Regions from separate parts of the Pseudogracilibacillus sp. SO10305 genome, predicted to be linked through region 2. Evidence: riboswitches for the same ligand, from Rfam matches in the RefSeq annotation. Region 2 holds a riboswitch; the other holds the start of a gene.

Evidence for each region. A riboswitch is a leader RNA that binds a small molecule or an ion and turns the genes downstream of it on or off. The one in region 2 is predicted to bind thiamine pyrophosphate.
Region 1: it holds a riboswitch for thiamine pyrophosphate, as region 2 does, so the genes downstream of both, SPD45_RS07250 (3-oxoacyl-ACP reductase) here and SPD45_RS03045 (ECF transporter S component) in region 2, are expected to answer to the same signal.

What each region holds. Positions count from the first base shown of each region.
Region 1 covers NZ_JAXHDE010000007.1:30,083-33,699, forward strand. The annotation lists gene SPD45_RS07245 (hypothetical protein) at 1-795, opposite strand, end outside; gene SPD45_RS07250 (3-oxoacyl-ACP reductase) at 994-1,758, opposite strand; TPP riboswitch at 1,835-1,932, opposite strand; gene SPD45_RS07255 (YfiT family bacillithiol transferase) at 1,995-2,504, opposite strand; gene SPD45_RS07260 (HAMP domain-containing sensor histidine kinase) at 2,650-3,617, opposite strand, start outside.
Region 2 covers NZ_JAXHDE010000002.1:85,526-89,142, forward strand. The annotation lists gene SPD45_RS03040 (ABC transporter ATP-binding protein) at 1-1,219, opposite strand, end outside; gene SPD45_RS03045 (ECF transporter S component) at 1,209-1,814, opposite strand; TPP riboswitch at 1,957-2,060, opposite strand; gene SPD45_RS03050 (CocE/NonD family hydrolase) at 2,374-3,617, shown strand, end outside.

The DNA.
Region 1 (3,617 bases), on a different contig from region 2:
TTCTTTCACTGTGTCATCAACCCAAATTCCTTCCACATTCTTCATATATGTTTCTTGTTCCTGCTTTATTTTCTCTTCTTCTTGCAAATTTTTTAATTTTGTTTGTAACTCTTTTAAAATCGCTTCTCTTTCCTTTAAACTATCATGTGTTAAATCTTCTTCTAACCCTTCTTCCACTGCTTTTAACCCTGCATCATATGCTTTATCTTGCTCATGCGCAGCAACTTCATCGATTATTTTATCGATCTCCTTACGCTTTTTTTCATTTTTCTTAATTTGTTTTTCTAAGATTGTTAATGTGGTATGCAATTCTTTTACGTACGGATGGGTGAAATCTTTTTCTAACATCTTTTCAATAGTATCTAAACTTTCCTTATACATTCCATCGTTATGTAATGTTTCAACTTCCTCAATCTTCTCTGTTACCTCTTCGTATGTCGATGTTATGTTTTCTATCTCCTCTAACTTCGCTTCTGCTTCCTTTATCAACTCATCTGAAGCATGAGAAGTAGCTATTACTTCATCAAAAGCTTCTTCAGCCTTTATCATTTCCCCTTCGTCCATGGCTGAAATTCCATCTAACATTTCCTCTATTTGATTCATATACATTTCGGCTTCTTCATCCGCATTTTTTTCAAGCAAAGCTTCTTCAAAATAAGTGTGAGCTGTTTCATAATCTAACGTACTTAGTGCTTCTTTTCCATTTTCCATTGCTTCTTTATATGCTTGATTACATGCTGTTAAAAGGATAACGAGAAAGCACAAAATTATAGTAGTATACATTTGTTTTTTCAAAAAAACCCCTCCAGCCTTCATAAAATGACGACAGTGACAATTTTTACCATTTTTTTCATCATATCATAAAGTAGGAAGGGCTTCTATTTTGTTAAAAATAGTTCTCCGCCGAAAAAATTGTTCAAGTTACCTCGATCTTACAAAAATCCCCTAGCTTTTCAATTGTTTTTTCGTGTCTCATACTAATCTAGTCTTCTCTTATTGCATAACTAAACCACCATCGACTATTAAGTTTTGTCCTGTCACCGCATCTGCCCATGGTGATGCAAAAAACAGTACTGTTTTCGCTACGTCTTCTGGTGTTGTTACTTTTTGGAGTGGCGTACTTTCTTCAATTACATCAAAAACAACGTCCGGTGTCGCTTTACTTGCATCTGTTGTTCGCAGTAAACCACCTGATACCATATTCACTGAAATGCCATTTGTACCTAACTCCTTCGCCAAAGAACGCGTCATTCCAATTAATGCAGATTTTGCCGTATTATAATCATGATATGGAACAACAGGGTTTTGTACTAAGTTCGTTCCGATACTAATAATTCGACCGAAGTTTTGTGCTACCATATCCTCTCTACCAGCTTGCATCGTATGTAAAACTGCCTGTACACTACCTTGCAATTGTGTATGGTAATCTTCCCAGCCGATAGTATCTAACTTTTTACGGTCATCGCCATTGAATGAAAAATCGATTAAAGCATTGTTGACTATCGTCGTAATTGGTTTGTTAAAATATTCCTTCGCCCGTGCAAACATCGTTTCAACACTTTTCGCATCCCGTACATCTGCTTGAATAGCGATCGCACGATTTGCTCCTAAACTTTCTGCAATACTTTCCGCTCTTTCCTTACTTGAAAAATAATTAATGACGACTTTTGCACCTTCTTCTACAAATTGACGAACGATTGCCTCCCCTAATCCACGACTTCCACCTGTAACTAACACAACTTGTTCTTTTAATTCCATGGTGATCCCTCCTAATATTTTATTCCATATAAAAAGACCACTTTACGTAGAAAGTGGTCTTTACATACTTATATTGTAAAAAACATTTCCACTTCCTTACGACAGTATTAACTGCTTCAAGTTCAAAGGGTCAGAGTACACTCTTCTCAGCATAAAGCTCCCCTAGTGATTTTTTTATATGCAATTTACTTGTATTGTATCATATCGGCTAAACTTCTCAAGTAAACGCTTTACGTTTATGAATCAAGCGCGATACGAATATGTGCTAAATGGTGTTCCTCATGCCAATTTAGCTTTTTTAACTTCGTTGCAACAGTTACCTCTCCACTACCCTGAAGAGTAAATGTTCGTAAAAGGTCTTCATCCGTTAACGTTTTTCCTAAAGCGACAATTCGCTCATTGATCCCTTCAAGCATTTTTATGGAACATTCAACAGGTAACTGATTATCTGCATGTTCTATCCATTTATCTTGATCAAATGGAGGGATAATAGGATTATTAGCTGTTAATGCCATTTTTAAACGTTGGTACATATTTAATTGCGAATCTGCAATATGATGTACTAACTCTCTTACATTCCAACTATCAATACGATATTTTTTTCCTAACTGCTCCTCACTCAACCCGTCTACCGTTTCACGCAGTCGGTCTGTATACGTTGCAATTTCACTTAACCAATTTGCTACATCATCCATTGTTGCATTGTTTGGTACTTCAAGTTGCCCTATCGGAAATGTCACATCCATGTTACTATCCCCTTTCGTATACTTTGTATAGATTTATTTTACCATAAGAAATCGCTTTGTTTTGCCTATAAAGATAGATGTTACCTATTTAGAGCCTGAACTAATGCTATGAATAGGTAACATCCCCTACATAAAAGCGTTTGAACTAGTCCTTACTTTTCGGTAAAGTGATCGTAAACACCGTTCCTTTTCCTTTAATACTTTGCACATCAATTGTTCCATCATGTAATGTAACAAGTTGTTTAACAATAGATAATCCTAATCCAAACTCACCATATGGATTTGTTGTTCTAGAAATATCTGCTTTATAGAAACGTTCCCAAATATGTTCCACTTCTTTCGTATCCATGCCAATACCAGTATCTTTTAAAACGAGTACCGCACTTGCTGCTTCCTCATATGCTTGTAATGTAATGACGCCATTTTCTGTAAACTGCATACTGTTTTTAACGATATTCATCACAATTTGTAATAAACGATCCATATCCGCTTCGACATACATGTCACTTGGAACATCTATCATGATGTCATTTCCTTTTTTCTTTGCAAGGTCATACAATTGTTCTTTTACAATACTATACAATTCCTCTACTCGTACTTTTTCTATTTGAAGTTGGATTTGATTAGAGCGAATTTTTTCGTAATCTAAATTTTCATTCACTAATCGTATAAGACGTTTCGCCTCTTGCTCAGCGAGATGTAATGCGCGTCCTTGTTCAGAAGCTGGAATCATATTGTTTTCCAATCCTTCAATCATCCCACGAATTGTTGTTAATGGTGTTTTTAACTCATGAGATACATCTGCCATAAATTGCCGTCTCCGATTTTCTAACCGTTCAATTTCATTTGCGGATTGTTCCAATTGATCCACCATATGCTGGAAATCTACCGCTAATTCACCAATTTCATCGACTGTAGAGGTCGGTAACGTAATTGAATAATCCTCTTTTGCAACAGCAGATGTCGCTCGTTTCAACACATTAATACGTCTTACATGGAATCTAGCTAAAAATGCACTTAATAATAAAGCTGTTGCAACGGCAATATAGACACTTTTCCATAATGATGCATTCATTGCATCTATCGCATTACTTAACCCACTTATTGGAGCAG
Region 2 (3,617 bases):
GTTCGTCATTTAGCCGCATGGAAAAGACGAGTTCATCATAAACCGTATCTGTTATAAACTGATGTTCCGGATTTTGAAACACGAAACCTAATTTATGCCGCAGTTTCATTTCTTTCCATTTTTGTAAAGGACGATGTTGAAAATAGACTTCCCCTTTTGTCGGGGTCATAATGCCAGCCATCAACTCAAGTAAAGTCGATTTTCCGGCCCCATTTTTTCCAAGGATAGAAATGAAAGCCCCTTTCGGAATAGCCATATAAATCTGTTGTAAAATGGTCCGCGCTTTTCGTTTATATGTTATATCTTCAAGGCGCATGACGGTTTCATTGTCTTTAGGATGCTCTTGTTTTTGTGCGGTCGGAAGCTTGCGAGCATGCAGATCGATTCCAAAAGAATGTCTAGAGAACTTCTTCGGTATAAAAATGCCCGCTTCTTCCACTTGTTCCTTATAAGTCGTAAACATTTCTTCTGGGGATGCATCTTGTAGCAAGCGACCATTTTTTCCTAATAATAAGACACGGTCTGTCATATCCAACCATGCATCTGCTTGATGGTCGATAATGAACACACTCATTTGCCGTTCTTCTTGAATTTGTTGAATAAGTTTTATGAATGATTCTGTTGCATGTGGATCCAAATTAACGGTTGCTTCATCTAAAATAAGCAATGTCGGCTCCAATAAAAGAACTGCAGCTAAAGCAATTTTTTGTTTTTCTCCCCCAGATAATTCGTGTAGTTTCCGATATTTAAATTTTTCCATGCCGACTAGTAAAAGTATCTCATCGATTTTTTCGTCCATTTCATGTTCACGGATCGCCATATTTTCTAATGTAAATGCTAACTCATCGGCAACATGGATCATGCAAAACTGCGCTTCAGGATCTTGAAAAACGACACCGATATGTTTGCTCCAAGCACCAGCTTGTGCGTCTTGCAAATGTGCTCCACGAAACATTATCGTGCCAGCTGTTTCTCCTTCCACCGCTTCTGGGTATAGCCCATTTAAACAGAGGGATAACGTGCTTTTACCAGAACCACTCGGACCCATGAGCAATGTCACTTCGTTTTCATGCAAGATAACATCTAGTCCTCGTAAAATAGGCTCATCCAATGATTCATAAGCAAACGAAAAATTTTCTATCGTTATAAATGGCAATTTTTTTGCATGTTGATTGTTTTCGTTTGAATATTTCTCGTTTTCCACACGCTTATGCTGCATCTTTTTCACGTTTTTTTCTAACCTCCTTGCCTAATGCATAACCATCTAATACACCTGTAAATGCTAACTTATCTGCTATCCATTTTCCGAGTACTCCACTTAGAAATGCCCCACTTATTAACCGAATGGAAAGCATGCCGATAAGCACGGTTGGAGCAAGAGCCATATTTCCAGAAGCGAATAATTGATAAATAAAACTATATATAGCTGCTATCATTCCTGACAAAATTAGTACGCGAAGGTGATAGTTTTTATATTTCGTTAATAGAAATGCCGTCTCAATCCCTGCTCCTTGGACAAGCCCAATTAACAAAATCTTCGCCCCACCAGGACCCCCTGCTAAAATTTCAACCCCCGCTGAAATAATTCCTGTAAAAAGAGCTGCCCCAGGTTTTCGAATAATATACATGGCAACGACAGATCCGATAAACCATAATCCAAATACAAATTCAAAACTAAATGGCGCAAGTCCGATCGGGGTTAATATATTTCGTAAAGTAGATGCAAACAAAACGAAAAACATATATAGTACCCCAGCAACAACCGAAATAATCGACAACATTACAATTTCTTTCAACTTCCAATTTTTCGTCATACGTCCATACACTCCTTGATTATTATTATTTTTGTCGTTCCTTTTTTGATCGCTCCTTTCTTTTTCACAAATAAAAAAACTGCATTCCCGATTAGGAAATGCAGTCGAATATATAAATATACAAAAATAACACATATACTGTATATGCCCGGCCACACTTCCCCACGCTAGTATTATCTAGATCGGGTGCCAAGGGTCAAGGATTACCTTTCTCAGCCATTCAACATAGCTCCCCTAGTGCTTTTTAAATATATGAAATTTTATAACTATGATTGTACGGGATTCCAGAGGAACTGTCAAGCTCCCTTCTTAATTTCACTGATCGTAAATACGAGAAAACGGACACAAATAAATGTAAATGAAATGAAACAGCTCTAATTACCTGTATGACGAGGATTTATACGACTTCCTTCGTTTATACGGTGTTCCCAAACTTTTTTGTATTATGTTATAATATTTGAATGGAACGATACGATTGTCATCACTATGATATCGTTCCATTTATTGCTCAATAAATAGCTATTGAATACAAGTATGTGAGGTTAGGAGAATATATAACATGGCAACAAAAAATATTATCGTAGAAAGAAATGTTCCGGCGACGATGCGGGATGGAACGACCTTATATGCAGATATATATCGTCCGGAAAAAGAAGGGACATATCCGATTTTACTTACGCGCATCCCATACGGAAAACATGATCCATTTTATTCGCATCGCTATTTAGATACACATCGTTTCGTTGATCACGGATATATCGTCATCATTCAAGATGTTCGTGGACGTTTTGCATCTGAAGGTACATTTTCGATGTTTACGAACGAAGCGAAAGATGGATATGATACGATTGAATGGGCAGCTCACTTACCATACTCAAATGGAAACGTCGGGATGTTTGGCCTTTCTTATTATGGATACACACAATTATTAGCTGCAACAGAAAAAGCGCCACATTTGAAGGCAATTTTTCCTGCCCAAACATTAAACGATAGTAGATCAGGTGCGACATATCAAAACGGTGCCTTTCTAGTCGGCTTGTTTCAATCGCTCATTTTAGGTACATTCGTGCCAGACTTATTAAAACGAACATATAAGGATGACCTAGCAACATATTATCGTATGATGCAAAAATGGGCACAAGAAGTCGACCAAATTGAGAAATGGTATGAAACAAAACCTATCAAAGATTGGTCTATTTTAAAAGAGTTCGGTTTAGAAGGTGATTTTCTCGACATGATCACACATGAATTAGACGATGATGCATTTTGGGAAACATATAGCTTATTAGAGAAATACCCGAACATACAAGTTCCTGCGTATCATCTTGCTGGTTGGTATGATTGCTTTTTATATAGTACGATTGAAAACTTTAAAAATATGCGTGCTAAAACTGATTATATGCAAAAATTAGTGATTGGACCGTGGGCACATGGTAATTTTGGACATGTGATTGGGGACCGTTCATTTGGCATGAGTGCGTCCGAACATTTCATCGATTTAAAAGAAGATTTAACTGCATTACATATCCGTTGGTTTGATCATTGGTTAAAGAAGGAAGATAAAGGTTTCGCTGAAGAAGCTGCAGTTAAAATTTTTACTATGGGTGTGAATCAATGGCAAGAAGCTGATGAATGGCCATTACCGAATACCAACTATACACCGTTTTATTTGCATAGTAATGGAAAAGCAAATACACGTTTTGGTGACGGTCATTTGACAACGGAAAAACCAGAGAATGACGAGAAACATGTCGATCAATTTGTATACGATCCAACGAATCCTGTTCCAACAACTGGCGGTGG